One region of the Hydrogenoanaerobacterium saccharovorans genome, then DNA from elsewhere that is predicted to be linked to it. Evidence: riboswitches for the same ligand, from Rfam matches in the RefSeq annotation. Region 1 holds a riboswitch; the other holds the start of a gene.
What was found. Region 1 has a riboswitch for cyclic di-GMP ahead of EDD70_RS12300 (Spy0128 family protein). Riboswitches for the same ligand answer to the same signal wherever they lie in the genome.
Positions count from the first base shown of each region.

Region 2: it holds a riboswitch for cyclic di-GMP, as region 1 does, so the genes downstream of both, fliE (flagellar hook-basal body complex protein FliE) here and EDD70_RS12300 (Spy0128 family protein) in region 1, are expected to answer to the same signal.

Region 1 is NZ_RKRD01000003.1:5,377-22,337, forward strand. Features, by position in the region: gene EDD70_RS12270 (uroporphyrinogen decarboxylase/cobalamine-independent methonine synthase family protein) at 1-226, opposite strand, end outside; gene EDD70_RS12275 (ureidoglycolate lyase) at 229-651, opposite strand; gene EDD70_RS12280 (alpha-amylase family protein) at 648-2,828, opposite strand; gene EDD70_RS12285 (carbohydrate ABC transporter permease) at 2,833-3,657, opposite strand; gene EDD70_RS12290 (carbohydrate ABC transporter permease) at 3,657-4,529, opposite strand; gene EDD70_RS12295 (ABC transporter substrate-binding protein) at 4,597-5,925, opposite strand; cyclic di-GMP riboswitch class I at 6,325-6,410, shown strand; cyclic di-GMP riboswitch class I at 6,553-6,638, shown strand; cyclic di-GMP riboswitch class I at 6,778-6,863, shown strand; gene EDD70_RS12300 (Spy0128 family protein) at 6,932-12,793, shown strand; gene EDD70_RS12305 (glycosyl hydrolase family 95 catalytic domain-containing protein) at 12,919-16,695, opposite strand.
Region 2 is NZ_RKRD01000001.1:1,251,478-1,268,438, forward strand. Features, by position in the region: gene fliD (flagellar filament capping protein FliD) at 1-2,140, shown strand, start outside; gene fliS (flagellar export chaperone FliS) at 2,162-2,536, shown strand; gene EDD70_RS05885 (cadherin-like beta sandwich domain-containing protein) at 2,679-7,040, shown strand; gene EDD70_RS05890 (class B sortase) at 7,037-7,882, shown strand; gene flgB (flagellar basal body rod protein FlgB) at 7,895-8,260, shown strand; gene flgC (flagellar basal body rod protein FlgC) at 8,273-8,707, shown strand; cyclic di-GMP riboswitch class I at 9,188-9,272, shown strand; gene fliE (flagellar hook-basal body complex protein FliE) at 9,521-9,829, shown strand; gene fliF (flagellar basal-body MS-ring/collar protein FliF) at 9,909-11,498, shown strand; gene fliG (flagellar motor switch protein FliG) at 11,477-12,508, shown strand; gene EDD70_RS05920 (FliH/SctL family protein) at 12,492-13,277, shown strand; gene fliI (flagellar protein export ATPase FliI) at 13,311-14,609, shown strand; gene fliJ (flagellar export protein FliJ) at 14,621-15,070, shown strand; gene EDD70_RS05935 (flagellar hook-length control protein FliK) at 15,117-16,289, shown strand; gene EDD70_RS05940 (flagellar hook capping FlgD N-terminal domain-containing protein) at 16,324-16,961, shown strand, end outside.

The sequences.
Region 1 (16,961 bases):
AAAGGTCCGTTTCAAGCTGGCGAGCGGTCGCATCTTGGCACTCCAACACAGGAAGAATCACTTCTTGCTCAAATGTGTCAATTTCTACATGCACAATAGGGCGACCGCGTTTGCCTGCATTGTGGCGTTTCCAATCCTCCACACGAGCAAGGTTGATGGGGCTGTTTGCCAGCTCCAATTGCTTTTTTGCAAGGGTACGCAGGCGCTCTTTTTCTTTTGCGTTCATCTTCAACCCTCCGTTGCACCTATAGTAATGGGCGCAGTAAAATTGTAAAACTCAGATGTTACTTCAAGATTTTCTGTGATTTGATAGAATGATTTTTCACTAAGTGTAATCACCTCGTGCCATACACCCTTTCCAAGGCAGACCGAAGTATCCAGCAAAAAAGCGTGTACGTCGGCAGGAGTTTCAGGCGATGCACACAGCAGCACTCCTGTTCCGGAAAGAGGCGTAAAGCTTTCCAGTGAATGGGGATGACATTCCAACCGCTGTGCCGCCTTGATTGAAACACAAAATACCGCGATACGCCATGGCTGCGCAGGCTCGGTAACTTTAATTTCAAAGCGTGGGTCGGGCGGATTTTCCCCAAAGGTGAGTACGGTACCAAAGGGAGCAAAGCTCTCCGGCGTAATTTTTAAAATTTCTTTCATACAATTTCCTCTTTTTTGAAATGCAAAATAATTTCCGCACTGCCTTTTTGAAATTCCACCGACACAATGAGCAAGTCACCTTGTGCGCAAGTGATGTTTGCACCGTCTGCTGTGGCACTTTGCAACGTCATGCCTTTGGGAAGATGCACAAAATACTGTTCCGTGGTGCAAGGCACGCCGGTAAGCGTAACGGTAAGTGTATCCGCGGCGGCATGGTATTCTTTTACGCTGACCGCGTCCATAGAAACGTGTCGGCTTGACGCAATCAGCTGCGGCACCTCCTGCATACGGTGCAGCGCGATAATCTGACATTCACCGATAGCAAGTGCCTCGCAGTCCAATGCGGTTTTGACGATGCCAAGGAATTTCTGCTGCCAGAAATCAAAAGCAAGATACGTTTGGTTTGCTTCAAGGCCAAGATTTTCAAGCGGCAGACTGCAAGCAGGAAGCGGCATAGTTGCAATACGCGCGGCAACACACCAACTGCCCTGTGCACCCTGCAAGTGAAATGCCCATAAGGACGAGAACGGGTGGTTGTTGTGCATGGTGGGAAAATCGCCTGCCATGTTGAGCGCATCCTCGAGCGAAACATCCTCCATTTCCACTGGTGTTTCATGGCTTTGTACGGCAAAACCGTGCAGCTTTGTCCATGTGTATGCCGGATATTCGAGCGAAAGCGGACCTGTTTCGGCGGTTTTGCCCGTGAGCGGCGGCAGCGTTTTGCGAATGACTTCCAGCTTTTCCGGCGTATAGGCATCGGTAGTGTCGCTGAGCATATACAGTTCGCCCGTTAGTGAAATCAGCGACAGCACGCTTTTTGCCCATGCAAGCTTTGTACGCACGCACACATGGTCGGGGTCGTTCAAAAACAGAATACGATGCGTATGAAACCAACGTGCAGATTCAAATAGCTGCATGCGAACGCCTGCCCATGTGGGGTTTGCATCCATGGAAATGCGGCAGGCATCCGCCACGCCGACTACCTCGTGCATTTCACCCCAACTGGCGAGATAATACACCTCGTCACCAAGCCCCTTTCGTGTGGCCTCCATGTAGGCGCGAAAACGTGCTTCGGCATCTTCGTTTGTCATAATGCCAAGCCGCACACACTCGTGCAAACCGTCAAACAGCAAGTGGCGGATGGCATCAATTTTGACGTAAGTGTAGCCGGTCTCTTTATATTTGCGAAAGAGCGGCTCCACATGCATGGCAAGGCATTCGGGCGAACAGGTGTATAGAAAATCAATCCACTCGCCTTTCAGCGGTTTACCATCGTGGAAAATTACATCGTTCGGATGATTTTCCGGGAACTCCGGATTGGTGATATTGGCATTCGTCCACACAGCGGGTGCAAAGCCTTTGTTCTTAATGGCTTGCACTATGCTGTCGTGACCTCCGGGGAATTTTGTTTTCTCACAGGTGAACCACCCCTCCGTCATTGTGCCTTTGGGGTTTGCGGGCAGAGGCATTTTTTGATATCCGTCATCTACTTGAATGTATGTAAGGCCGTAATCCTTGAGCTTTTCGTTCATAAACGCGGCGATATGCTCGATTTTGTCGATGCTGATGTCACGGCGATACGCCTCCCACGAGCACCAGCCTGCTACTGCCTTTTGATTGGGGACAAATTCCCAAGGTTTGTGATAGGTATATCCAAGGTGCTTGCGGTAATACTGCGGACGCAGATTGATAAACATTGCTTTTTGCGAAAAGCTAACTTCCATACGTGCGATGCATTTGCCTTCGGCAGTGGTTTCGATGCTGCTTGACAGCCAATGCCAATCGCAGCCATGCCAGTCCAGCAGCAAATCCCACTGTGTATCGTACATGCCGTTGGCACCGTGAATAAGTGGTGTACCAAGTTGCCCGAGAATGGCTTGCTCGGCCTGTGCACGGTGCGGGCGCAAATTGATGGCACCCGCATTTAGCGTAAAGGTAACGATTGCTTTGACCGGCACATCGCTTGACACGTAAATCTGCTGGCAATACTGGATACTTTGCATAGAGCCGTCCGAACCATGGCGAAAACCAATATTGTGTCCTGTCGGTATTTGCAGCGTAAGCACATCCATGCCGTTGTATTCATAGCGTAGTGTACCGGTTGCTTCGTCCCAATGGTGCAGGGCATGGGCAATCGGCGGTACTTTTTGTATGGGATGAAAATTTTTGTTGTTCATAGCATTACCCTTTCACCGCGCCAGCGGTCATGCCGGAAATCAGATATTTCTGGCCAAAAATATAGATGAGAACAATCGGGATGATATTGACAATCATCACTGCGCACACGAGGTTCCATGAGCTGATAAACTGGCTGAAATAGTTGTACATCAGCATAATCATACCCCATTTTGAAGACGAATTGAGGAAGTACAGCGGTACGATGAAATCGTTCCAGCAATTGAGAAAATTAATAACAACCGCTGTCATAGTAACCGGCTTCAGCAAGGGGAAAATGATGCGGTAAAACAGTTTGATGCTGCCGCAGCCGTCGATGATGGCGGCCTCGTCCAGTGTGCGGGGCACACCGCCGATAAAGCCGTAATAAATAAAAATGGTAAACGGGGTGTACTGCGCAGTGTAAAGCAGAATTGCACCTGCAAAGGTATTGATGAGATGTAAGTATTGCAGCACTTTCACCGTGGTAATGTAGTTGATGGGTGCCACAAGACCCAGCAGAAACACAATGTAAATAAAGCGGTTGAATTTGCTGCGGTTGCGTGAAAGCACAAAGGCCGCAAGTGAAGAAAGTGCAGTGGTGGCAAAGCACGAACCTACACAAAGCAGCACACTGTTAAAAAACGAGCGCACAAGCTTGTCGTCGCGCAGCACCTCAAGATAGTTTTCGGGATGGAAAGCAGTGGGCAGCTTGAGGCTCATCACAGCCGACTCGGTGACATCCTTAAATGAGTTGAGGATAATCATAGCGAGCGGCACGATAATGACAAGGCTGAGTATCCACAGCAATGCGCCGATGAGAAAGTCGGCTCTTTTTTGTTTTGCACGCATTATACATCCTCCTCATCTTTAGTATAAATTCGAATTACCGCAATAGAAATAATCGATAGTACCACAAACAAAATGGTATTGAGCGCTGTGCCGTAACCATAATCGCCCATAGAAAATTGTTTGAAAATTGTGATGTTGATAACTTCGGATGCGCGACCGGGGCCGCCGTTGGTCAGCGTGAAAATCACGTCAAACACCTTGAGGCCGGAAATTACATTGAGCAGCATATTGATGACCACAGACGGCATAATCAACGGAAAGGTGACGCGCTTGAATTTTTGCCACGCACCTGCGCCGTCAATATCACATGCCTCGTACATATCCTGCGGCACCCCCTGCAAGCCTGCAAGAAAAATAATCATATTAAAGCCTGCTGCCTTCCATACCTCAATGGCAACACAGGACCACATTACAATTTCGGGGGCAATCAGCCAGTTTTGTGCCAGTGCGCCAAGACCAGCCGCATTGAGAAAAAGGTTTAAAACGCCATGCTCCGGATGTAAAATCTGCTGAAAAACCAAACCTACAATCAGGTTTGAAATAACCATCGGCAGAAAGAAAATAGTGCGCAGTAAGTTGCGCGTTTTGATGGCGCGATTGAGTGCAAGTGCCAAAAGCAGACCAAAGGCACCCTTAAACAGGCTTGTCATCACTGCATAAAATACGTTGTTGCCAAAAACCTGCCACATGGATTTATCCATAAATATTTTTTTATAGTTTTCAAAACCGATAAATTTGATGCCGTCGCTCATTACATTCCAGTTTGTAAATGAAAAAAACAGACCAATGATACTCGGCAGCAAAAACAGCACAAAGAACACAAGAAACGCCGGCAGAACATACCAGCCTTTGTAAACTTTTTTAAGCTGCATAAGACTTCCCCTCTCTAAAAAGAGGCCGGTAAAATTTTTTACCGGCCTCCAACAAATTTACAAACGATTAGCTTTGTGCGTCAAACATTTTCTGACGGTCCGCGTCAATGGATTCGAGCACTTGTTTTGCAGTTTTGTTGCCAAGCAGCATTTCTTGCATGTAAACACCTACCTGTGTATTGTCCCAGTACAGCACACCGTATTCCATTTCCATGCCCTCGCCACCGGTTGCATTTTTCATCATGGCATTGCCTGCAGCAGTTGGATTGCCCGGTACATCTGTAAAGGATGGGTTGGATTGCAGGTCGGGGCGGCCTTCGTAATATGTTTTCAGGTTTTCAGCTTTTGTAAGGAAATCGAAGAACTGTTTTACATATTCGAGGTTTTTAGAATCTTTATACGCAACGGTCATGTTGCCGCCGGCACTGTGAGAATACATGTTGTTACCTGCGATGGGCAGGGGATACATCTCCCATGTTTCCGCTTTGCTGTCGGGATATTTCTCAGCAACTTCGTTCTGATAGGACTGATAGCCAAGGAAACCTGCCGCTTTGCCTTCGCCCAGTTGTCCATAAGCGGCATCCCAGGGATTGGCAAGGCTGTTTTGACCAAGGTAACCTTTGTCGTAAATGGATTTGAACTCGTTGAGGAATGCTTCGAATTCTTTAACATCGGCAAATTTCATTTCGTTTGCGTTCAGTTTTTCATAAAGATTCGGGTTTTTGCTGGCTGCATAAGGGCCGTAGCTGGACAGCCAAATGCCCCAGTGCCATGTGTCCTTGCCGGTTTCGTATACCGGTGTGATGCCTTTGGCAAGCAACGCGTCGCAAGCTGTGGCAAATTCTTCGGTCGTTGTGGGAACTTTAATGCCCATTTCATCGTACATGGCTTTGTTGTACAAAATGCCCCAGCCGTCTACGTTCCAGCGCATCAAGCCCATGATTTTTCCGCCAATGGTGGTACCTTGTTTTGCGTATTCAGCATAACGAGAAACCCACGCTTCATTCGAAAGGTCTGCAAAATATTTTTCAGGCATAAATTTCTGTGCACCTACGCCGCCGGACACCATGAACATATCGGGCACTTCACCGGTAGAAAGTTTTGTTTTCAGCACGTTGACGTACTGGTCATCCGGAATTACCTGCATATCAATTTTGATGCCGGTTTCTTCTTCAAATTTTTTGTTTAGGTCGTCATCGACTGTGCTGCCTTTATTGACCCAGTTTTGAGATACGACATAAGTAAGCGTAACCCCTTCTACCTTGCCGGATGCCTGTGACGAATCGGCATTGGATGACGAAATGTCTGTGGATGCCTTTGAACCGCAGGCAGTTATGCTGAGTGCCATTAACCCAGCCAGCGTGGCACTCAAAATGCGTGTTGTGGTTTTCATCATTATTCCTCCTTAAAATGTAGGTTCAGTTTTATGCCGAAAGAGTTTTCGGCTTTCGCTATATTCAGCATACTCTACCGCGCACAGAAAAGGAATGCACATTTACCCACAGTTGAGGTGGACAAAACGATACTGACGGTTATGAAAGTTGCATAGATACTTCGTTAGACAAAAACAATTTTCAGTATTATAATGACAACAAACTTTACCGCGCGGTGCTTGATCCTGTCAATATCTGCCGTAAAAAAAGCAGAGCGAATTCAGCTCTAAAATTCCTTTTGTATTTTGTGTAATTAAAATGACAAACAAATAGTAATTTGCCTATTGCTTTTTCTTGAAAAATATTCTATAATATCAATAATTCAGCAAATATAGGCTTACGTAAAAAGTTTATTATAAACAAATTAATATTGGCAAAGCCAGCGAAAGTTGGTGACGCAAAGCTGTGAGTCTAAAGCATAATTTGCTATGGCAGTCAAGTTGCAATCGTTGTTCCCCATAAATGGGAATGATGATTGCTTTTTTTATACAAATTTTAAACAATATCAAATTTGTATAGTTACTCAAAATGCGTTTAGTATCGGTTTTTGCAATACAGTATCTAATGAAACATTTAACTTTATTACAAAACTGAATAGTAGGCAAACCCAGCGAAAGCTGGTGACGCAAAGCTGTGAGTCTAAAGCATAATTTGCTATGACAGTCTAGTTGCAATCGTTGTTCCCTAAAGAGGGGGCGATGATTGTTTTTTTATACAAATTTTAAACAATATCAAATCTGTATAGTTACTCAAAATGCGTTTAATAGCGATTTATGCAATCCGGCATCTATGAAACATTTAACTTTATCACAAAACTGAAAAATAGGCAAAGCCAGCGAAAGCTGGTGACGCAAAGCTGTGAGTCTAAAGCATAATTTGCTATGGCCGTCAAGCTGCAATCATTGTTCCCCATAAATGGGAATGATGATTGCTTTTTTTATATAACTGATATATTAGGAGGAAACAACCATGAAGCAATCAAGACGATATTCGTTGAGATTACAGGCACTTATTTTAAGCATTGCCATAGCACTGACTTTTGCTTTTCAAGCCCTTGATGTAGTTGCAGTATCCGATGAAAATAATGAATTATCAAACGTGTTGGATTCGGGAGCGATTGATTCAGGAGAAGTAGATTTCACTGCTGCTGACCCGGCGGACTTGGGCTCGGGCTATATTGATTCAGGTATTGTGGATTTGAACCGAAACCAAGACCAAACGGCAAACTCTGATATTGTTCGGGACTTAACTTTGCATTACATGCTCAAGGGCAGCTCAGAGTTTTTGGAACTTTTGCCCCCTTACCAAATTAAAGATGGGCTAAAAGTTGAAAAATATCATGCCAAGTACAAATTTAAGCTCAATGATAATATCGATACTCAAACGGGAGAACCGCAAAGAACCCTAAAAAAGGGAGATTATTATCTTATAAATTTGCCTGAAAAACTGAACATCAAGAACCCAAAAGACGGAGATATTTTAGGCAACGCGAACGAACCGATTGCGAATTACAGCTTTGTAAAAACCGAAAACGGTACGTGGCAAATAAAAGTGACTTTTACCGATTATATCGATAACCCCAATGAGTTTGATATATTTGGTGAAATGGAATTTGATTTTGAACTTGATTTAAGTGCTGAAGAGGGAGGAACAACTTCAACAATCTCTATCCCAATTGATAATGAGAATAACGTGGAAATTGAAATAACCATACCCGAGCCCCAACCAAACGCACCTGTTTCCCTTACCAAAACAGCATCAAGCTACAATCACCTAACAAGAGAGCTTGTATGGAATGTAAAAATAATGCCAGAAACGGGTGTGTTCAGCGGGTGTGTGTTTACAGACACAATCGACAGAACTTACCTTGACCTAGCATCAATCAAGCACGGTAACATCACCCTTACTGAGGGCAAAGATTATACCTTTGACGATGCAACGGGTAAAATTACATATACGATTCCCGACGGACGTGACGGCAAAGATTATCAGAATATCACCATTACCACGGTTGCCAAAAGAGGCATCTATGGTAATACGACAGCTACTACAGTGCAAAATCAGGCAAACTTATCCGGCGGAACATCGGATGTTGACATTGATTCGAATACGGCATCCCATACAATTACCCCCGACTGGCTTAAAAAGAAAGGTTCATTATATCAAGGCAACAGAATAGTGTGGACGATAACTGCCAACAGTACGCGGCAGCTTATGTACAACGCCGTTATTACGGACTTGCTGCAGGCAGATGTTAAGCTGGATAAAAATTTAGTCTACCTAGGGAGCCAAAAAGTAACGATTTATGATAATGCCCATACACCTGCCGATGACAAAGAAATATATGGGGTGTTGGTTGCAAACAGTGACGGCACATCTCAGCTTAAAATTTACTTGCCGAGAGGGAAAGAAAACGCCTCTGATGCGGTACAAACCATTACACTTGTAACCGATATTGTTTTAATCAATGATTCACCTACGGAGCAGAACCAGGTTTACAGCAACTCCGCCAGCCTGGAAGCCAACTATGTAACCGATGGTGACGGTGAGGGCAGCGTGGAGACCGGTGATTTAAGCCAAATTGGCGTGTCTGTTCCCAATGTTTTTGTTGACAAAAGTCATAATGCGATTTTGGAAGAAGATAAACGAAATGGCACGATTACTTGGAAAATTTCTGCGGCGAGCAATCATTCTAGTTACGGCAAATCTCAAATAATAGATAGTTTGCCTAAAGACCAAGAATATATAGCGGATGAAATTTACTGGGGTGAGCAGAAGATTAACAGCACAACTGAGCCGAAGGCAGAAATAAGCGCGGATGGCAGGACATTAACCATTACTTTTAACAACCCCAATGCATTGCGTACACAGCAGAATTTTACGGTTAAAACCAAGATAAAACCCGAAATTTACGGCGATAACCTCAACCGCGTTTTTACAAACAAGGTGCAATGCGTTTTACTGGATACTGGGGGGAATGCAATTGCAGACAGAGAAGATACAGATATTGTTTGGATTCAAAACAGTGTTATATCAAAAACAGTGGGTAAATACAACGGCAACACCACCAAGGTTGGTATAAACCCTCGAGTAGAATTTAAAATTATCGTTAATAAAAATTTAATGCCCTTAAGTGATGTTGTAATAACCGATGATTTAAACAACATTGTTACGGAGTTTCGAAAAAACGGCGAATCCCAATTTACACCCGTTAACGGAGTAAAATGGACTTATGTGGCGGATACACTCAAAATTGTTAAAAGTAAAGGCGCGCGGGATAACCTTGATTTGAATGCCATTGCAAATGCCGCAACCTATCAAGACAACATTATTACCGTCAATTTCGGCAGTGGTGCAGCGGTGAACGATGAGTACACCATTACGTTCACAGCAGAAATAGATATTTTGAATACCCCCATCTTTAAAGAGAACGGTACGATTCGTTGCAGAGGCAACATTGCTGAAGTTACAGCAGTAGGGTTAAAGCCGGGCACGATTTCTACTCCGCCTACCGGTAACACCGAAGAAATCAAAAACGAAGTGCTTGGTAAATCCGGTATTACTTTGATTAAAGAACAACAAGTGCAATGGACAATCAACTTGAATCAACGGCGAGTTCAGATGGACAGCACAAAAGTGGTAGATGTTCTGCCCAAAGGGCTTACTCTGGACCCAACCTCCATTAAGCTATACAAGAACGTCATAGATACCGACGGTAATTTTATTACAGGCAATCTTGTAGAAGCAAAAGGGGAAGAGGTTACAAATTTTAGTTATACGTATTTGCCTGCAGAAGGTGAGGGGATGGAAGGCAGATACACGCTTACGGTAGATTTGCCTGACAACAAAACCGATTATATTCTGCGTTTTTCAACGGATTTTGATGACAGCCTTTTGGGTGATAATAAAAAAATTAACAACAGCGCTTATTTTGTAGGCGAAGTGACGGTGCCAAGTAATACCGATACAACTACAGTGACACTGTCCAGTACGGCGGGGGGCGGTTCAACAACCAAAACCTCGGTTACCGTTAATAAGCGCAGTAAAGATAACGACCAAAAAATAGATGGTGCTGTATTTGAACTGCACTGGCTGCCCAACGGGGGGATGGGTACGCCCGTATTGGTTCGTACGCTTGCCGCAACCAACGGTTCGGTTATATTCCGCGGGCTTACAAGGGGAGAAGTGTACACGGTGACCGAAAAGAGCGCTCCGAGCGGGTATTTACTCGATAACGCAGCCCCTGTTACAGTTTATGCACCATCCGATGGCACAGGGGATGCAGAGCCACTGGATTTTTACAATACACCTATCAAAACAGGCAGTTGGAAACCCGGAGCAATTAAAAGGCTGGATGGTAAAGGGATTATCCGCCCGTTCGATTTTGAAATTACGGACGGAATTAATGTAGTGATGACAGGTACCACAAAAAACAAATTATCCAACGGTGATTACACAGTTGAATTCACGTTGAACGACAATGCAAAAGCCGAGGATATTTTGAAGTTTACAGATGATCACATATTCGAAAATAATGATACGGAATACTTAGTAACCACCAAGACTTTTACTATGAAAGAAAAGCCTGCCGATCTCCCCGGATATGGCTTTGACAAAACCGTTCATACCTTAGTGGTGAAAGTATACAATGTCAAAGGGCGTGAAGCTTTAAAAGTTGTGGTTGAAGATGATAAGGGCAATGTGCTATCCGATAACGACGGCAGCTTTTTACCCGATAGAATGCCGAAATTTACAAACACCTACACAGCAAACGGAGAAATTCAGCTAAGTGCCGAAAAAAAGGTATTGGGGCATTTGCTTGCTGCAAAACAGTTCAGCTTTGAACTGTATGAAAAAACGAAAGACGGCGAAACCCTCGTTGAAACGGTGGGCAACCAAGCCGGACGCAATATGGAACACACAACTTATATAGGCAACATTGCGTTCAGTCCCATCGGGTTCACTCAAAAAGACGTCGGAATCAAAACATACATCATCAAAGAAAAACACACATCTCTTGCCGGATACACGTATGACCCATCGGTTTATACGGTAACGATTGAGGTGACCGACCAAGATAACGGCAAGCTTTCCGGCAATATCCTAAGCACTAAAAAGAGTGTAAACGGTGTAGAAACAGATGCATCCAACATCCAATTTACCAATACGTATATAGTTGCTGAAACGGATGTAATCCTCACAGCGAAAAAGGCTTTATCCGGGCGCAATCTGCAAAACGAGCAATTCTCTTTTATCCTCAATCAAACTACTCCCGATGGGGCTTTTATTAAGCAGATTAGCACGGTAAAAAACATTGGTGAGAATGTATCTTTCCCAAAGCTTACCTTTACACAAACTGATATTGGCAAAAGCTACTATTACCAAATGAGCGAGACAAACGACAGCAAAGCGGGGTACAGTTACGACAATGCGGTTTATAGTGTAAGAATTGATGTGAACGACCGGGAAGATGGTACGTTGAAAATTGCCCAAACCATTACCAAAGGCGACGGAGAAATAGCAACTGAGATGATTTTTAACAACGCATACAAAGCAGCAGGCTCAAGCCTTATTAAAGCTGTTAAAACATTGTCGGGCAAAGCCATCCCCAAAGAGCAATTTTCTTTTGCGTTGCAGCAAATTGATGTTACCAACGGCAATGCTTTGGGCGAACGAGTAATCGTAAAAAACGATGCAGAAGGTAATGTTATCTTCCCTATAATTTTATATACCGAAGCAGATGCAGGCAAAAGCTTTTATTATACCGTGCGTGAACTGAATGAGGGGATAGGGGGATACACTTACGATCCGACGGTATATACTGTTTGTGTGTCGGTTACAGATAATGGAGACGGAACGCTGAATACGCAGCAGGCCATTGTTACACCAGCGGGTAAAACGAGCATAGAGTTTGCCAATGCGTATAAAACATTCAATACCGCTGCGAGTATAGAGGGAACAAAAGTATTAAACCGTCGCCAACTTACCGAAGGGCAGTTCCATTTTGTTTTAAATCAGGTTACCGAAGCGGGCGAGCTTGTTCAAAAAATCCAGCAGGTGAGCAATGCTCAGAACGGTCAAATCAAATTTGATGATATCGTATTCACTCAGGCGGATATGGGAAAAACCTATTATTATCAGGTATCGGAAGTGGCGGATCAGAAAGATTCCGATTATCAATATGATGAGTCAGTATACCTGTTTATCATTGATGTGATTGACAACGGAGATGGTACTCTCAGCACAAATCAAACCATTAAAAAAGGCAATATTGATGTAGAAAAAGCCATATTCACCAATACCTATATCCTAAAAAGCTCGCATTCGAAATATACGGCAAAAGGCTCGGTGAGTTTGAGTGGAACGAAAGTTTTGCAGGGGGCAAAACTGACTGACAAAATGTTTCAGTTTGTTTTAACGGATGAAAACAATCAGATTTTGCAGACAGCTTTCAACGATGTTGACGGTAATGTTTTATTTGATAAGATTTATTACAATCAAAACCTTACCGGCAGGCACATTTATTCCATTCGTGAGATACAAGGCGACAAAGCAGGTATCACCTACGACGGTACAGAATATATTGTTACGGTTGATGTTTCGGATAACGGTGACGGCAGTTTAAAAATCGAATCTTCTATAGTGAAGATGATTAGCGGCAAAAAAGTTGACGCAGGCGCGATTGAATTCGTAAATCAATATCAAACAACAATGCGCTTAAATAACCCTGAAACAGGCGATTCATCATTTGTAATGTTGTTTGCTGTTGCCGGATTGGTGTCTTTTTCTGTTTTGCTGCTTTTAACCCGCAAAAAGGTGAAGCGTATGTAGCGCCATATGTATTTTGCGCAAACCCTACAACTTGACAAAGGCTGAGGTGATATCACCTCAGCCTTTGTGCTTATAAGGAAGAAAAAATGGGGGGAAAACAGTAATTTGCTTTGCTTATCTGTATGCTACACCATTCCGGAATCTAAAAAGTCAGGCTGATTGATTGGTTGTTTTTCTTTGTCTTCAATATTTGGTTTAACTTCAGGCTGAGGATTTAAAATTGCTTGTTTCGCTGCGGATAACGGGTCTACTTTTTTAAATGCAAATTCAGTTGCTTCACTGGAATTTGTTAAAACAAGAATACCGTCATTATTTTTTATCCCTCTGCCGTCCGGAGCTATTACTTTAAACCCGTTGGCAACAGAAACGATAGACCAAATGTCGCCCTGTGCCTTTTGTACAAGCTCGTTGCCCTGGGCTGCAAGCGCCTTGCCAGAGTTGAAATTTACAATTCTGCATTGGTTAACAGAATCGCCTTGCAAAGACCATACCTGATGTTTTTGAATGGTGATTGTGTCTTCGTTCACCAATGTTGTAGTTAAGGCATCCGCTTCATTATTGCCGGGCTTTAAGTACTTTCCGTTCCCTTTATTCAAAAATGCAACTTTATCGCCTACAACCACTTTTGTCCATTTTTGTGTATCGTCGTTCGTATCCGACGAGCAATGGCCTACATTCCCGTTAGAATCTAAAGTAAATACTTTTTGTGTGTACTTATCCCAAATTCCCGTCCATCTTAAAAAGCAGGTTTGAATAGATACATAGCTATTCCCCGCATCTGCAAGATGAAAATATCGGCTTGGCTCGTTAACGTTGATAGGCCCGCCCCATGTTGCTATTTTACCGTAATTGGTTGTAAACCGTTTGTCGTTGATATCAATATTTTTACCGGTTACTGTGTTGGTGTATCCATAGTATGTACCCGGTACAGGGTTACCGTACTGCAAATTATTGTTTGCTTTATTATCGATTGCTGCTTGATCCAGGTTGACAACCGTTTCCATCCACAATGCTTTGTTGGGGATGATGACATCCTGCATTTCAACACCAGCGCCCTCGTGTGTGGAGGCAGCGGCTACCGAAACAAACTTGCCGCTATCAATGATGGCGTAACTGTTATTGACGGCAAGCGGTTCTTCGGTAAAGAGGATAGTTGCAGTTTCGCCTTGCTGTAAGGTGAGAAGTATTTTTTTATCGTTTGTTTTTACCACGCGGTTTTGGGGGATGCCAGTGATATCTGCTTGTGTCCACGCAATACCGCATTTTAATGTGATTGTCTGCGCTTTATTCGATTTAACGGTAACAGATGCAGCCTTTCTTGCAGTGTTCCATTCGAGGTTTACCACTTCTGCCTGTGTTCTCGCCAGTATCCCTTTGACCGCGCCTTGTGCCCAGTCTGCGGGCAATGCAGGTAAAATTTCAATTTCTCCTGTTTGAGAAAATACCAGTGCTTCGTTGATGATGCTTGGTGTGGTAATGGCAGTATCGGTACAATATGCCGAACCGCCATCGGTATCGTGTGAGGTCATCAGCGATGGATAATAAATCTTGCCTGTAATGCCGGGGCTAAGGCAAGTGATTACCTGTTTGGCATCCTTTAATCTTGCGGCAACCAGTGCCTTATGCATCCAGCCGTGGCTTGCCTTATTGTCACCTGTATTGTATTTGTTCCTGTTTTCGATTGCTTTGATTGCACCTTGGCGAAGCTCCATATTATTTTGCCCTTCGTACCCCGGCCAAACGGGGTAAAGGTGGCTGACATGCCTGTGATTGTTATTTTCTGCAAACATATCGGAAGACCATTCGCGCAACGCGCCGGTTTCATCGTATTTATACGCGGGCATATTCTCTTTCAGTTCTTGCCACTGTGCAATAGCCGGGCTGTTTTCGCCGTTTACGGCACGCTCCATGGCAATTACCATGTCAAACCCGTCTCGTGCAGCGGCAATATCCATCGTCACATTGGCGGCAACGGGCGAACCTTTGGTACTGTTTTCAGGTGAATAGCCGGGCAGCAGCAGATATTTCTCGCCCGATGCCAGTTGGTTGTGGTTTTTATCCATTTTAGCATTTCTGGCGGCATCTTCATAAAAATTGGGGTTTACAAAGCCTTTCCAAAAATTAGCTTGCTTTGTCAGCAGGGGCAAAAGGATATCTGTTTCCAAATCCAAAAAGCCGTCATTGCCGATTCTGCTTACATCGTCATTTGATAAGTCAAGAACCGATTTTAACGATTGGTTGTTGAGGTCTAACCCTGCGGGGATGGGAATATTTTGGTTGCCGTAGCACTGCCAATACTCAAATATCGGCAGAAGGAGCCAGCTTGCGCCCGCATTCCACACATTAAACGGATAGCCCCTGTTAAAATGATAGATATAGCCGTTTTCTCCGTCTGTTCTGGGGGGTGCCATTAAGGCATTTTCAATTCCGTAAATCCGTTTTGCATTGTATTCCCAATCATCGGCAATACGGAGAATAAAATTGATATAACCTTCTGCGGCGTCTTTCATATGGCCTGTATTTACACCCGATATTTGTAGGTTAACGTTTGCGTCTGTGGTAAAATCGCCCTGCCACATGGGGTTCCATGCGCCTGTCCATATTCCGCCGAGGCGTGATGTACTGTACCCCGAAGAACAAATTTGGGCGTACCTGCCCGCAGAAAAAATTCTTTCAAGCAAAGCTTTGTTCAGCGAACTTTTATTAGCACGCTGTTTTGCCAACAGCTGTTCATTCGTCATTTCACGGTCGATGCTATCCCCGTTCAGGTCGAGCTTTACGCTTGTAAAAAGCGGAGTATGTTTGGCTGTATGTGCTTGCAACGCGCTGTCATAATCAAACACGTTGTTAACGCTATACTTGGTGTAAACGTTTTGTGTATCGGTTGACAACCTGTTTAGTAACGGGTAATCGGACATTGCCCTAAATGAGCCGAGCTCACCCATTTGAACGTCTCTGTCTGACTTTGTAATCAGAACAATTCTGGATGCTCCGGTTACTGCAACCTTAGCATTTTCGCCTACATTTTTAGAGTCGCTGTTTTCTGTGGTTACCTTTTTCTTTACACCATCGGTAAAAATGCTTGTAACACCGGCATAACCGCCTTTGTTCAGCTCAGCGGCATTGTTAAAGGTAGGGTAATGCGCTACCTGTGCAATGTAATCTGCGCTTTGCGGCACGATGATTTTATATTGCAAATTAGGGTAGCTGCCGCTTTCTTTTGCCATGCTTGATATGGCATCGATGCTGAGTGTCATATCAAACGTACTTTTTCCCGTAGGCGGGGTAATGTACGTGATAATTACATTGTCTTCTCGCGAAGCAAACGTTTTTCTAAGCCAGTCTCCGTTGCTATCGCTGTACTCTACGCCTATTTCGGCAGTGGCATAATCGGTCCATCGTTTGTAATTGGTAACCGAGCCGTTGGCGGGGATGTTCATTCTCAGCTGGTGCCCCGGATGGAACGAATAATCGTACTGAATCTGCCAAGACAGCCAGCCAAGGTTGTGCTCAATTTCATCTTCGGCTGTGGTGTATGCTTTCCAACCGCTCCCGTTCATAATTTCTTGCCTCATTTTATCCAGAGCGGGTGCCATTAAGGGGGTGTCTCTCAAATCGTTTTTGGACATGTTGAATTTTGTGTTTTGAAAAATCAGAATATCGTAGGTGGGGTTGCAGGAGGCTATTACGGCATTTTCGCCGTTGCCGGTGACCAATCCATCACGCCAGGAGCCATTGTTGTTTGTAGTGGAAATAAATTTTGTAATGGGTTCTTGCGAGGCTTTGTAAATGCGGATGTTCGGGGTTGCCGACTGTGCATAAGATTGCGATGTGGAACCAAATAGAAGTACAAGGGACAGGACAACCGACATAACTTTGTGTGCCTTTTTCAATTGACTCATTCTTTTTACCTCCCAACTTTTTAACAGCTACCAGTTACTGATCACTTTTTTGCGAATTACTTGCTTTAACAACAATACCATAATTTTACTTTTTGATGAATTGAAAACACAACGGACAATAGTAAAAAAACGCTGAAAATAGTTATTTACAGTAAACCTTCTTTGTGTAATAAACCGCTTTAGATTTTTTGTAAGATTATGGATTGAAAATATAGATCATTGGTATTGATTCGTTGGGGAATAAGCTGTTAAGGCATTTTCCTTAA
Region 2 (16,961 bases), on a different contig from region 1:
TGGTTTAAAGAACAACCAATTTGGTACAGGTTCTGTGAGTGCGATAAATAAAATCGACCTATCAAAGGCAAATCCAAAAATAAATATCGTGTTGGATGGCGTAGAAAAAACCATTGTATTAAGCGATGAGGTTGTTGCAGGTGCGGTAGAAAACACAAAAGAAGCATATATTGCAAAGAACCTCGAAAACTCTATTAAAGAGGCATTCGGCAACGGTATTACTGTTAGTTTCAATACAACAGATAAAAGCATTGAGATAGGTACTATTGCAGGCGAAGGTCGTCAAGTTACCATTGGCGGCAGCAATAGTTCTATACTGGGTTTGAAGAGCGGTCAATCCAATAAAATCAATTTGAATATGAGACTGGCTGACATCAATTTCGGTCAACAACTGCAGGGAAGTACCTACCGCTTTACCATCAACGGTACAACGCTTGAAGCTTCGAGTAATGATACGCTCTCTTCTGTTATAAACCGAATCAACTCCAGTCAAGCAGGCGTAACAGTATCCTATTCTTCGCTTAAAAATAGTTTTACGATAGAATCTAAGACAATGGGTGCCGGTATAGGCATTGAAATGAAGAATGATGTCGGCAACCTGCTTTCTTCTATGTTCGGTGTTGGCAGCAGCGGCAGTGCTGTAAGTATGGCTTTAAAAAATGAGAAAATTTATGCTGAAAATGCCACGGCTTTTACCGATATAAAAAGTGGTGATTTTAAAGTAACTGTAAATGGTACAGCAGTTGCCATTTCATTACCTGAAAAAACAGATAAAACTGATTACACTGCGCAAGAGGCAGTTGACTATATTAACGCCGAGCTTGAAAAGAGGGCAGGCGTTGATGCAAACGGAAACGCCAATATAAAATTAGGTTTAAACGGTTCTCAAGTTACTTTAACCGCATCAAAAGGTTATAATGTTGAATTTTCAGCAGAAAATGCGGGCAGTTCCATTACAACAGCACTTGGTTTTACTGCAGACCAAAACCAACGTGCTACAGACACAACATTGATGAGCGATTTAGGCATGACTTCCGGTATCATACAAATTGGTACACAAACAATCGATTTAAGCAGCTATACAACTTTTGCAGATTTCAAAGCGGGTTTAACAGCGGCACTCGGTTCAAATGGTACAATTGTCTTTGACGAAAACATGGGTACGCTGGGTATTATGAGTGTGAGTGCTAGTAACTTTTCTGTTACAGGTACAGATGCAGCAGGTAAGGCGGCTATGGAAAAGCTGTTTGGCTCAGGTAGTATGGAGTTTAACAGCACTGCTGTTGCAACAGCGAAAGCAGCTGGTCAAAATGCTGTTCTCAGTGTAAATGGCACTGAAATTGTACGTAACAGTAATAACTTTACGATTGACGGCTTAAATATTGAATTGCTTCAAGAATTCAATAAAACGGGCGATGTTACACAAAAGATTGATGTAAATACCACACGCAACACAGAACAAATCTATAAAGGAATTGAAAGTTTTGTTGCCGAATACAACAAGCTTATCGAAAAGCTAAATGGCTTGATTGATGCCCCTGCCGACTACAAGCAGTACCCCCCGCTTACTGCAGAGCAGAAAAAAGAGATGAGCGAAAAAGAGATTGAGCTGTGGGAAGAAAAAGCAAAGAGCGGCCTTGTTCGAAAAGATGATATAATATCGGGACTCCTCAGCGATATGCGCATGTCTCTTTATCAAAAACCCGATTCTGCAAGTATGGCACTGTATGAAATCGGTATTACAACCTCTACTAACTGGAAAGATAAAGGACAATTGGTTATCAGCGACCCAGAGGCGTTCAAGTTTGCGTTGGCATCAAATCCTGAACAAGTACAAGAACTTTTTACAAATGCCGAAAATGGCTTGGCAAAACAACTCAACAATATCATTGATAAAACGGCAAAAGCAAGCAGCGGCTCACCCGGTTCGTTGGTTGCCCTTGCAGGTATCAAAGGTGCACAGTTTGATAAGACCAGTTCCCTTGACAAACAGCTCAAAAGTATTGATGACAGAATCAGTAATTTAAAAAGGACATATGAAAAAGAGCATGCAAGGTACTGGAAGCAATTTAACGCAATGGAGAAAATGGTTGCCAGTATGAACCAGCAAAGCTCATGGTTGTCGCAACAGTTCTCATGATAAAAACGAGGTGAAGATTTCATGATGAATCCTTATGAAAAGTATAAACAGCAGTCTGTCATGACAATGACACAAGGCGAAATGGTGGTTCGGCTGTATGAAGAGATTATCAATCAGTTAAGCAGAGCGGTCAACTGTATCCGCGAAAAAGATATTGAGGGTACCAATGCCTCTTTGCAAAAATGCCAAAGAATCATTAATTATCTGAAATCTACGCTGAATTTTAAGTATGAAGTTTCTAGCAATCTTTCAAGTCTTTATGATTTTTTTAATGAACAGATTATTAAAAGTAACTTAAAAAAAGATACCCAGCCAATCGAAGAAATTTTACCGCTGGTGTCTGAATTAAAGGATACTTTTGCACAGGGCGAAAGGCTTTCACGTATGCAGCAGTAATTTGTTGACAAGCCTGTTTTAAAAAGAAAAAGTTCTGCAGCTGCAGAACTTTTTTCTTTTTACCTTAATTTTTGTAGGAAAGTGTCGATTTAAAGATTGAAGATAATTATGAATATCCGATGAAATTCGGGGAGGATAGATTATGAAACGATATTTAGCTTTCTTTTTGGCACTGGTTTTGGTGTTTACCGTTCCCGATGCAACGTTTAAAACAATGGCAGCCATTACATCCAATGTACCCGAAGTAAGGTTTATAGGCAGTGAAACAGCAACGGCTGCCGACGTAATCGAGGGTAACGGTGCAGAAGTGTTTATAGGCACATCAACCCAGTATACCATTGGTGAACCTCCGTTTATTATTCAAGATAAAAGCGGTACAGCTGTAACAGATAAAATTATCTATAATAACGCTACAAAAAGCTTTAGCACCCAAAAAGGCGCTGCAGGTTCAGGCATGGCGTCGTATTCCATAACAGCAAACTTTTTTGCCATTACTGCTACAGGCACGGCATTAGAGAGTTGGAACGGCGGCGCTATGGCAATCGACGTAACAAGCCAAAGCCGTATGGCAATCCTTGAAAAGAGTAGCATCAAAATTAAAGCAAAAGATGAGGAAAGCAACGAAGGCAACGTAATCTTTGAGGTTGTGGGTACGCCTACGGGTGCTTTTTCGCGCTATGTTTCCGGTGCAACGATATCTGGACAAAGAGTACCAGATGGAAGAGACCCTAAGCCACTTGAGGTGAACTTTTGGGATGGCAGCTCTGGGAGCCAAAAAACCGACATCAAACTGCTGCTTTACACCAAACAAGGTACTGTAATACCCAATTCTGATCCGGAGAAAAAACAATATAAAGTTACTAAAGACACTACCTACGAAATTGTATTCAGCACGGCTCCATCCAACCCGATGATTTTGCGTGTGTGGACTGCGAAAGCCGCTGCGGATCAGCTCGCAAAAGCGGTAGTAAACGATATTACAAAAAGAAACTATGTTATACTCAATAAAAATGATGATTACAGTTGGATTACCACCGATTTTAAACTGGCAACCGAGGTGCCGTATTTTGGTGCAAAATTTGATATTGATTGGGTATGGGAGCCCAATAAAGACGAGTCCTACGGAGCTGCGGCAATTGAAAAAATTGATAACGACGGCAGTACCGATGATCAAAACAAATTAATAAAAACGACACGTGCAAAGGTGCATAAGCAAGAATCCGATGTAAAAGGCATGCTAAAAGCCAAAATTACATGTCTTATCGACGGAAAGCCAGTTTTAGATGATAGCGGCAAGCCGGTTGAGGCGCTAGCAGACGTACCAATTATAGTAAAAGGCAAGGGCAGACCTGCCTATATTAAACTGCTAACACAGCAAGTTGGCGGGCAAGACCCTACCGACATTGCGCCCAAAGACCCCGATAAAATTGAAAATATACCTAAAAATATGGATGTTTACGATAACTCGGTGTCCGGTGCAGACAAAACTAAACTCCCTTATCGTTTTTATTCCACCATGTATATGGGCGAAAAAAATGCAGCTGCTGAGTATGTCATTATTTCTTGTGATGACCCCGAAGTACTGGATTTATTTTTAGATGGGCAGCCTGCTGCTTATGTTTACAACACCAAGGTTAACAACCCTAACCCTAAGGGAGTTGGCAGCCTTGACCTCGAAATCGTAGCTGCGAAAGAGGGTAGCACACGCATCGTCTTCGATTTTTATTGCAAAGGCTTTGGCGGTAAGATAGAAAAATACCAAACAATTACAACCCCCATTATTTCTGTGCAAGACTCAACACCGCGTAAGGATGCTACGCTTGCATCGCTTACCATGCGCCGTAATAACAGTAAGCTATTTGGTTTGATAGAGGGCGAAGAGTTCGATTACGGTTTTTCACCGGAAAAAACCCAATATCAGGTAGAAGTCCCTTTTAGAGATACAGACCAGGTAACTTTAACCCCTGTTTTAAATGATAAAAAAGCAGACAGAAATATAAGCTACGAAATCATTTATGAATATAACAGTGATACTCCGGTTGTGGATTCCGGCAATCCAGGCAGCCCATCTACGGTTAAAAGCGGAGACAAAATTACAATTAAGTTGCCTAACGAGGGCGATACTGCTACAGTCCGCCTTACAACTACGGCACAGAATCCATCCATAAAAATGATTTATAAACTTGAAATTACACGAGCTTATAAGAGTATTGATTCAACACTGAAAGAACTAAAAGTTTCAGACAGCAATGATAAGACGATGAAAAATTTGCTGACAGGCTTTAAGGGCGATAAAACAAGCTATGAAATATCTGTGCCATACAGAGTGAAGCAGGCACTGGTTGAGGCTACCCCCAATTTTATTGAGGCAAAAGCCGAAATAATCAGTCCCGAAGCAAAAAAAGAAAATTTATTCAGCAAAACTGAAAATTTAATTGACTTAGGGTATGGTGAAGGTGTTAACCCTACCAATATTAAAGTGTTGGTCACGGCGGAAAACAGCGACTATAAAACCGAATATCAAGTTGCGGTACGTCGGCTAGACCCAAGCACAATTGCTACGTTGGACGATTTGGTTATCACAGATAATGCCGAAAAGCCCATACCTTTTACGCCAAAGTTCAACAAAACTACTTTGGTTTACGAAATGAACATCCCCTATGCTACCGATAGCATTAAAATTAAAACAAAACCTACCGACAACACCGTCAGTTCCATTCAGGCAAGAGATATTCACAAAAGTAGCGATGAGCAAAAACAATGGGTAGACCTTACACCGGATGTTCTTTCGGCAAAAATACCTGTGGATTGCGGTACAGATGAAAAACCGGCATTTACTATTCCAATCAAAGTGACGGCAGAAGACGAAAAAACAGTAGTCACTTATGAGTTGGAAATCGTAAGGGAATTGCCGAGCGATGAAGCTGCACTTGCTTCGTTGGATATTGTAGATCAAAACAAAAAGAATATCGAATACGATTTTTATCCCGACATTATGAAGTATACCGTTCCAACCGCTTATGAGTCGGAAAGTGTTATGTTTACACCAAAGGCAGTTTTTGCTACACCGCACGAAATTACTATAAACGGCAAAAGAATTAAAAACGGCGAGCAAAGCCGTGCCTATAAACTGGAAAAATATCCTAACATAACAAAGTTTGAAGTTAAAGTAACAGCCGAAGATCAGAAAACAGAGAAAACTTATCTCTTGGATATTGCCAGAGCGAAACCCAGCTCCGATAACCTGCTGAAAAGTTTAGCAATAACAGGGCTCAAAGAGTTTAAGCCTGTTTTTGTACCAAGCAAACAAAACTATAAAGGCTCTATTGCAGATGGAGGTAAATCGGTTGTTGTGACTGCTACAGCCAATCACCCCTATGCAATTATTAAAATTAACGGCAAAAAAGCTGAAAGCGGCAAGCCCTTTGAAGCAATTGATGTTGTAGAGGTCGACAGCGAAATCAACATCGAGGTTATCGCACAAAACGGTACGGATAAGCGCGTTTACAATGTGAAATTGACCAACGAAAACCTAATTGATAAAAGCAGTAATGCCGACCTACGCAGCTTAGAAGTTAAAGAAGGCTACATGTCGCCCGAATTTAAGCCATCTATTTCCACATACGAAGTATCGGTGAAAGATGAGACCTCGTTTGTCGATATTATTCCGCGTGCCGATGACAGAATGGCGAAGGTTCGAGTGCTGGCGGGTACCAAAGAAATTGGTGATGACGACGGAGATTATTCTGAAGCAATCGAAAACGGCGAGAATAATTTTACCGTTGAGGTTACATCACCCGATAAAACTAAGGTGAAAGAATATAAAATCAATGTTTTCCGCGGTGATGAGGAAAAGCAAGGCTTGCTAAAACCCATTACGCCGGATATAATTGATTTTAAAGGTTCCGACAATATTGTAGTGGATATTACAAAATACCCAATAGTATCCGCTGAAGTATTCAACGAACTCAAAAAGTATCCGAAAAAAGTAATTACTTTTGTGGGCAACGATTATTCATTGCAGTTTAAAGCGCGTGATATCAAAAAGTTGATTCCGCATGAAAAAGTGTACGACTTTTCAATGGCGTTTACTTCGCCGGATGAAGATGCGATTTACGATATTATGGATGAAAAATCAGCAAACGATAAGCTGGAACCGGTTATGGTCTATTTTAGGCATCATGGTCAGTTGCCTGCGCCTGCTGTTTTTACACTAAGTCTTGGTCAAAAATATAAGAACAAAAAATTGTATTGGCATTATTATAACAAAGAACGTGATAGAATTGATTATTACGGTTATTTCAATACCAATTCAAAGGGTACATTTGCTGTTCAGATAGACCATTTTTCAACCTATTTTATTACAATAAGAATTGTAGCTGGCTCAGAAAATAAGAGTGGTGCAAGCGGTAAAGCAAGTGACAATATCGGTAATGTAAGCCGCATTAATCCAGATACAGGTAAAAATTGCGGAAAGATGAATACAGGAGGAAATCAGCCATGAGAAAAGTCTTGATTTCTGTTCTTGTTTTATTAGTACTTGCTGCAGTTGCAGCGGGCGCATACATTTTTATGGGTAACGCGCCTGCTGCTGAACAGCCCACAGAACCTGTAAATGTTGTGTTTAATGATATTCGCGGGCCGATGGTGCCGACAGGCTCAGAGGCAGATGATAGCTTTTACGAGGTGTCTCTTGCCTTGCAGCATGCCTACGGCCAAAATGAGGATACTGTTGGCTGGCTGCAAATTCCCAACACAGATATTAACAACAGCGTGCTGCAGTCCAATAACAACATGTATTATCTGCGGCGAAACGAAAAGAAAGAGGACGATATCTACGGATGTTACTACACAGATTACGCGTCCGAATTCGAAAGCAGACAAGCACTGTCTGCAAATACGGTTATTTATGGCCACAGCGATTTAAAGGATAACCCGGATGGGCCTCGATTTTCGCAGTTGTTTCGTTTTGCACAAAAAGAGTTTGCCGAAAAGAACCGCAGCATATTCTTTTCTATCCCCAGCGAACAAATGGAGTGGCAAATCTTTGCTGTATTCTATACCGATTTGGGCTTTGAATATATCAACCCCGATTTGGATGGAGGCAGTTTGACTGCAATGGCAAACGAGGCAAAGGCACGGTCTCTTTACGATTACGGAGTTTCTATCTATCCCAACGATAAGATACTTACCCTATCTACCTGCAGCGTTAAATACGGCGAGCGCCGTGACCAACGTTTTGTTGTTATGGCAAAACTGCTACCTGCCGATAAAAAAGCGGAGGAGGCAGAAGAGTTAAAAGATAATCCAAACCCGAAGCAGCCTGATTTTGCTTCGGAAAAATAAAGGGGGAGAATCATGCTGTACAATAATATAGAGTTTAAAGCAATGCAAAGCAGTCTGGACGCTCTTTGGATGAAGCAAAGAGTTATCAGCGACAATATTTCAAATTATGAAACTCCTGGTTATAAAGCAAAAACAGTCACATTCCAAAATGTGCTCAGTGATGCAGTGCGTTCAGAAGGCGGTAAAGGTAAATATCATTTTCAAGCTACAGTTGATGCAAATTCGGACACTTCTTCTCGTCCCGACGGCAACAATGTCAATATGGAAAAAGAAACAATCGAGTTGTGGAAGACCTATGCACAGTACTCATACTTGTCTCAAAAAATGACAGGCCAGTTTAAAAATATTCGTTACGTCATCAATCAGGCAATGAAATAAGGAGGTTAAAAAATGGGGTTTCTTAATTCGTTAAATATTGCAGGTTCAGCACTTACAGCTGAGCGCTTTCGTACCGATATTATTCTTCAAAACTTGGCAAACAGTTCAACAACAAGAACAGAGAACGGCGAGCCTTACCGTAGAAAACAGGTTGTTTTTGAAGAGAGAGGGATGACTTTCGGTAAAAGCCTTGAGCGAGAAATGGATAAAATCAATTCGGGCGGTGTAAGAGTAGCTGAAGTTATTGAAAGTCAAGATCCGTTTATTCCTGTTTACGATCCCACTCATCCTCACGCAAATGACGATGGCTATGTTATGATGCCAAATGTAAACAGAGCAGAAGAACAAGTAGATTTAATGGCTGCAACAAGAGCATACGAAGCAAATACCACTGCCCTCAATGTGGTAAAAGCAATGGCCCTTAAAGCACTTGAAATTGGTAAATAATACACAATAATAAAAAAACAGATTATACAATATAATCTGTTTTTTTGATTTTATTAAAATAATTTTGTTTATTAGTGAAAAATTGTGAGAGAATTTGTAAATTACAAAATATTTTTGTAATTATTTACATTTACAAAATTTAACTATATAATCCATAAAAAATTAACAATATTCATAAAATATGTATAATACATACATTATTTTGGCGATATCTAAGAGAAAATAAAAAATAAATGTATATATTGTGGCTATATTTAAAATTTTTTTTTACATTTTTTTATTATTTTTATCGACAAATATTGACACTTGCTGTTTTGTGGTTTATAATTTCTTTTAACAGCTATTTTTGTAAATAGTATAGACAGCTTAGTGCGCACATAATTTGTATAGTTTTCAGGTTTAGGCATTGCGTCCATGAATTCTTATATCAGTAAATCAATTTTAGATTTGCTTAAAAAGTGCACACGAAAAATATTTGAAATTAGAAAAAGGCAGGATTAACGAAAGTTAATTGCGCAAAGCTATAGGGTCTAAGTTCTTCGGAATATGACAGCCAGTTACCTACATACTTCGGTACTTATATACATTGTAAGTGCTTATGTTTGGTATGCACTGTTTTAGAATGAAAGAACTTGCCTTATATCTTCTAAATAATTAAGTAAGGATATTAGGTGGGGAAATGCAAATGAATATGTATCGAAAAAAGAAAAGTTGATTATTATCGTAATAAAAAATTATTATGATAGTGACAACTTTTTTCTTTGTTTTTTTTCATTTGACGAATTTTTATTACTTCAATATGGAGGAATAGTCATGTTTATCGTACCAATCTCTCAAATGCCGTCGATTGAACCCATTCAAAAAAGTGCGGCTCAGGTTACACAACCCGAAAACGGTGCAGGTATGCCGTTTAAGCAAATATTTGAAGAAGCGATTAACAATCTGCGCGAAACACAAGCACAATCTAACGAAGATGCATATAGGCTTGCTATGGGGCAGGCGGATGATCTTCATACCGTGGTAATAAACTCAGAAAAAGCTGCAACAGCGTTAGAGCTTACAGTTCAACTTACATCTCGAGCTGTTTCGGCGTATAACGAAATTATGAGGATGCAGATTTGATACGAGCTCGTAGCCCTGCGTTATTGTTTTTGTCAAAAGACAGAAACACAAAATACATAATTGATAGTTTGGGTGAAATATGGTTGAACAAGTAAAAAAGGGAATTCATACAACAAAAGAATACTGGGCAAAGCAAACAAAAAAGAAAAAGATAATTCTTGCTGGGTCTGCCGCTGGTATTATTCTATTTGCAATCATTGTTGCTGTTCTGTTTAATTTAGCAAATGTTCCCTATAGTGTTTTATATCCGGGAATGAGCCCAGAAGAAAGTGCAGAGGTTTTTGCAGCGCTGCAAAGCAGATCGGTTCCTGTGCAACGCAACGCTGAGGGCGAAGTATTGGTGCCAAAAGACCAGGTAGGTAATGCAATGTTGGATATGGCGGCACTGGGTTACCCGAAAACCACATTACCTTTCGATATTTTTTCTAACAATGCCGGTTTTACAACAACCGAGTTTGAAAAAAAACAATACCTGCTCATGAATTTGCAGGATAGAATCGAAAGAACCTTAAAACAAATGAACGGTGTAAAAAACGCCGTAGTTACACTGAATGTTCCGCAAGAAAGTACCTACGTGTGGGAGGAAGAGAAGAAAAAAAGCACAGGCTCAGTATCACTAAGTCTCCTCCCGGGATACACTATGGCTCCCGAAAAAGTATCTGCCATAAAAAAGCTTGTAGCATCCAGTGTTCCCCAGCTACTCCCCGAGGATGTTACTATCATTGATTCAGAGACAATGAAAGAAATGGCATCTTCAGAAGATAGTAAAGACAGCGGTTTGCTTGGTTTAGAAAGGCTTGGATTTGAAGCCGAAGTTGAAAAGAAAATGGAAGAAAAGGTTCTGAAAGTTCTTTCACTCGGTTATGGTCCGGAGGACTTAATGGTTTCTGCTACGGTGGTCATTGACTACGACCGTATGATAACAGAAAACATGCAGTATGTTCCCGAGACAAACGGAGACGGGATTAAGCAAAAAGTGGATGAAAAATACGCCATGGATAAAAACCAGGCGGCAAAAGGCGTACCGGGTGAAGAAAACAACACCGATATTCCCGTGTATGTCGATCAAGATGGAGACGGAACGCTCGACTACGTAGACTATTCCAAAAATGTTGATTATTTGGTAAGTTACATAAAACAACAGATTGAGAAAGATTACGCTCAGCTGAAAACGGCTTCCATAGCCATCACGGTGAAAGACAGCAATCTTACTCCGCAAAAAAAAGAGGCGCTAATCGAAACAGCTTCCAAAGCTGCTAACGTTGCACCAGAAAATATCTCTGTGAATAACTTTATAATAGATAACGGCAACGCCGTACCCGCAAGTGGCGGAGCAATTAACAAGATCTTGCAGTCTAAACCGTTCTGGATTGCGGGAGCAGTAGCAGTTCTTGCCCTGATTATCACTATCATACTGCTTCTTACCCGCAAAAAGAAGGTTAAAGAGGAAGAAACAACAGAGCAGGAGATGCCTGAAATTGAAATTCCCAAATTGGATGTTTCGGCAATGCAGAAAGAAGTTGACGAACACCGCAAAGCTTTACGTGAGCAAGCTAAGGCGTTTAGCTCGAAAGACAATGCAATAACCGATGAAGTGCGTGAATTCTCTCAAACCAACCCTGAAATTACTGCAGCGTTGATTAGAGCATGGCTGAAGGAGGGCGAGTAGCTGTGGCAGTGAGAACATTAACACCGGTTGAAAAGGCAGCAGCTGTCGTCATAGCATTGGGCGCAGAAAATGCTTCGCAGGTTTATAAATACCTTCATGAAGACGAAATTGAAGTTTTGTCTTTAGAAATATCCAAAATGAGTACCCTGCCTGCCGAGGATATGAAGGAAATAATTGAGGATTTCTACGGACTTTGTGTTACGCAAAAGGTTATGACCGAGGGCGGTATTGAATACGCAAGAGACGTGCTTGAAAAAGCCTTTGGTCAGCAGCAAGCACTTTCGCTGATGGAGCGTGTTTCAAAATCTTTACGTACAAAGGCGTTCAATTTCATCCGCAAGGCAGACTACAAAAGCCTTATGAATATTATTCAAAACGAGCATCCGCAAACAGTCGCATTGCTTTTATCTTATGCCAGAGCGGATCAAGCATCCATGATTATACAAGAACTCCCCAAGGATAAGCGAATTGATGTTGTAGAGAGAATCGCAAAGCTTGATAGAGCCTCTCCCGAGATTATCAACCTTGTGGAAAGAGAACTCGAGAAAAAGTTTGCCGCTATCGTCTCGGTAGATTTGATGGAAATTGGCGGACTCAATTATGTGGCAGATATTATGAACCATGTCGACCGCAGTACTGAGAAAAATATCTTTGATGAACTTAACAATAAAGATCCGCAGCTTGCCGAGGATGTCAGAAAGCTGATGTTTGTTTTCGAAGATATCACGTTCCTCGACAATATGTCGATACAGCGCTTTATCAGAGAAGTCGATACCAAAGACCTCGCGGTTGCGCTCAAAGCCGCAAACCCAGATGTATCTGCAGTTATTTTCCAAAACATGTCGAAGAGAATGCAGGAGACTATTCGCACCGATATCGAGTACCTGCATAATGTAAGGCTGCGTGATGTGGAAGAGGCACAGCAGAAGATTGTTTCCATTATTCGCAGACTGGAAGAAGAAGGTGAACTGGTAATCTCCAAGGGAGGAAAGGATGACATCATTGTCTAAGATTATAAAATCTGTTAATGCGATTGAAGATGGACGAACTGTAACACTCTGCGACGTTGACATTCTTACTTCAAATCTTAAAACAGATGATGCCGACCCTGCTACAAACCATAAGCAAGGCAACTTGGATATCGACGTACAGATTACCCAAATCAAAACAGTAAGCGAATCGATATTGAACCGGGCAAGAGCAGATGCTGACAACCTGATGTCTCAGACCATGGACATGTTGAGTACACAAAGAGAGGCTATGCTGTGCGAAGTAAACGAGCAGGCAGAGCAAATTCACAAACAGGCATATGACGAGGGAAGAGCCGCCGGTATGCTTGATGGGCTGCATTCTTTTGATGAGGAACTTTCGCAAATAAGAGCAGCAGTAGCGCAGTTGCAGGTTAAGCAGAAAGAACAAATTGCTGCATTGGAAGAGTCTATCGTTACGATAGCGCTTGATGTTGCAGAAAAAATCTTAAACAAACGCATTACACAAGATGAAACTGAGATGGAAAGCTTAGTGCGGGCAGCGATAGCGGCAGACAAAGGAAAAAGCCGAATTACCGTAGAATTGTCCAAACAAATGCCGGTGCTTATAGCATCCTTGCAACAAAAACTCGATTCGCTGAAGTGCTCAAACTGTGATGCAATGGAGTTAAAGGCTGCTGACCTCCCTGTAGGTGCCTGTCGAATCGAATCGGAAGACGGTATCATAGATGCATCCATTTGGGCTCAGCTTGAAAATTTAAAAGCCCAGTTAGAAAATATTGATTCTTAAATTTTATGATGATTCAGAAAGTGCGGTGATGGGATGGACCTTTCAAGGGTAAGACAGACAATAAAATCAGCCGACCTGTATACTCGAATGGGACGAATTGATAAGATTGTCGGTATGACCGTGGAAGCTACAGGCCCTGCATGCAATATCGGTGATGTATGCCATATCGAATATCAGGGTGGCACCGCACTTGCAGAGGTTGTCGGTTTTAAAGAAAGCAAGGTTCTTCTAATGCCGTATGAGGAAATTGAGGGAATCGGCTACGGAAGCCTTGTCACAAATACAGGCGATAAATTAAAAATTAAAATGAGCGATGACTTGATTGGCAGAACCGTTGACGCAATGGGCATTCCCATTGATGGCGGACCGCCAATCCAAGCAGATCAATTTTATTCAATTAACGGAACACGCTCCAATCCTATGGACCGCCCCCGAATCGACACGGTCATTCAAATGGGTGTCAAGGCAATAGACGGAATGCTCACCATTGGCAAAGGTCAAAGAATGGGAATATTTGCAGGCAGCGGAGTTGGCAAAAGTACATTGATGGGTATGCTTGCAAAAAATGTAAAAGCCGATGTAAACGTAATAGCACTGGTAGGCGAAAGAAGCCGTGAGGTTGTGGAGTTTATTAAACGCGACCTTGGCGAAGAAGGCGCCAAACGTTCGGTTTTGGTGGTTGCAACCTCCGACCAACCCGCTATGATGCGAGCAAAGTGTCCGCTTACCGCAACAACCATTGCAGAGTACTTTAAAGACCAAGGGAAAGATGTACTTTTGATGATGGATTCCCTTACCCGTTTTGCAATGGCACAGCGTGAGATAGGGCTCAGTATTGGAGAACCCCCTGTTGCACGTGGATATACACCATCCATCTACTCTGCAATGCCAAAATTGCTGGAGCGTTCCGGTAATTTTGAAACAGGTTCCATTACCGGTATTTATACCGTTTTGGTAGAGGGCGATGACTCAAACGAGCCAATTTCCGATACCGTTCGCGGCATTATAGACGGCCATATCATGCTGTCTCGAAAAGTAGCCATGAAAAATCATTATCCTGCTATCGAGGTTCTTTCAAGCGTAAGCCGTTTGATGAATGATATATCGGATAAAGAGCATAAAGATGCTGCGGCAAAAATCCGCAGGCTGTTATCTATCTACGAGGCAAATGCAGATTTGATTTCTATAGGTGCTTATAAAAGCGGCTCTAACCCCGAACTTGATTATGCAATTACTCGAATTGATGCAATTAACCAGTTTTTACAGCAGGGTGTGGATGAAAAATACAGTTTTGAAGAAACGGTTGAACAAATGAAACAGCTTGTTGAATAGGAGAGGGAACAGTGAAAAAGTTTCAATTTTCCTTAAGCAGAATGCTAAACTTCCGCGAGCAATTGTTAGAGAAAGAAAAGAATTCGTTAAATCAACTTCTTATACAAAAAAACACATTGGATCAACATATTTTAGATATAAAAGAGCAGCTTGAACAAGCAGCAACTCAATTGGAACAAAAAACACGAGAAGGTACAGTTATTACTGAATTGCGGTTGCTGACTTTTACACTCGAAAATGGCAAAAAACAACTTAAGCAATTACATAAAGACCAAATGCTGCTTAATTCAACAGTAGAACTTCAACGTAAATCAGTGGTGCAAGCTTCTCAACAAGTTACAAAACTTGAAAAACTAAAAGAAAAACAGTGGGAAGAGTACCAGTACGCTTTAGCAAAGGCAGAAGAAGCATTTATATCAGAGCATGTCGCATCTACGTTGATTCGACAGACCAATTCTTAAAGAAAAGGTTTGTCCATCATATTAATTTTTGCGAAGGGAGGTGAAGATGATGGATGTAAACATGTCCACACAGGCGGTTACGGCAAGAGATATTGCGGCTGGTAAAGCAGGTGTTTCGGGCGGGCAGAAAACCGGCGAGGCAGGCGGCTTTATGGAACTGATTATGCAACTGTGCGGCTCGGTAAAATGTGGCCAGCAGGTACCTGCGGCACAAGCTCAAGATGGTTTGCTCGAGGCATTTAAGAAAAAGATGACGCAAGAAACACCTACTGATGCATTGCAGATGATTGTACAAATGCTGATGATGAACCCTGAATTTGCAGCAGAAAATTTGCAGATGCCAGAAGACCTTTCTGCAATGACAGAACAGCTTGCAGCAATCGGTTTGGATGTCCCCCAATTAACACAATTGTTAAGTGCGCAGGAAGAACTTTCACCTGAAATGCTCAAGATGCTGGAATCTTTGCAGCAAAGTACACCTGCTTTCACGGTGGTTAAAAGCGAAGAGCAATCTGCTCAGCCGCAAATACAGCCACAGCAGGATGCTTTTGCAGGGCAGAACGAGTTCCAAAATGCAGTAGCCAAGGCACAGTCAATGATAAGCAGCAAAACATCTGCACGTGAAGTAAAAGAGGAGAAACCTCTTAATGTTGAGACCTTGCAAAAAGATGTGGATGCAGGGAAATATCTTGGAGCAGCAGTATCTGCGCACCCGAATGCAATCAGTAGCAATACGACAGTAGAACATGTTGATACCTCAAAAGTACAATCACCGCAAGATGTTTTTACTCAGGTAAAAACAGGTTTAGAGCAGGGAATTCAATCCGGCAAAAGTGAGTTTGTTATTAAACTAAAACCGGAGGGTTTAGGTGAAATAACAGTGCATATGGTATCAAACGGCAGCAAAATTGCGCTGAACATTGTTACCTCAAACACGCAAACAGAAAGGCTGCTCAACAGCGAACTTGTTAATCTCAGAAGCGTTCTTCGTCCGATGAATGCAGAAGTTCAGCAGATAACCAGCCAAAGCAACCATCCATTCGATTCCGCAACCTATCACCAAAGCTTATTCCAGCAGCAACAGCACCAAAGTGCCTATTATAACCGCGGCGGCAAAAACCACCCAGCTTTTCGTCAATTCGAAACATCTGAAGAAAGCGCATTTGTACCGCAGAATAGTTATACGGTTGGCACTTCAGCACTCGATCAATATATCTAGCTGAAATGAGCAATTCTCAGAGAGGAGGAATACAATGGATTATACAAGCGGCGTCTACGGTACAGGTAATAATTCCTACAGCAAGTCAAGAACCAATACAGAACAAGCAAAAGAAGCAAAAAAGAGCGGACAAGCAATTGATGCAGTTTACGCCGACCCAAAAGAAAAGCAGGTTTCTGTAGATAATTTTTTGCAGCTTATGATTGCCCAGCTAAAAAATCAAGATTTTACAAACCCTGTTGATGACACGCAGTATGTTACGCAGCTTGCCCAGTTTGCAACAATGCAGCAGATGCAAGAGCTGGCGTACCATTCAAAATCAAACTTTATGATGTCTTTGGTGGGTAAGGATGTTACGGTTGCAAAGTTATCCTACGGCGGTAAAGTAGATAAAGTGATTGCACCGGTTGAGAAAATTTCTTTTGTTGGCAATGAGTTCAAGATTTTCGTTAAAGGAAAAGAATACAACATTGACCAGCTTATGGAAATTCACGGAACACCAACGGAAGAAAGTAGCAAACCACAGGTAGATCCTTCGAAATACACGATACTTCCCAAAAATAAAACGGATAAATCGGTAGAGTTGGAATGGCCTGTGCCTACGCAAGATGAATTGATAGCCTCTAAGCTCAAATACACCGTTTATTACTCTACCGGCTCTGCATTTGATAC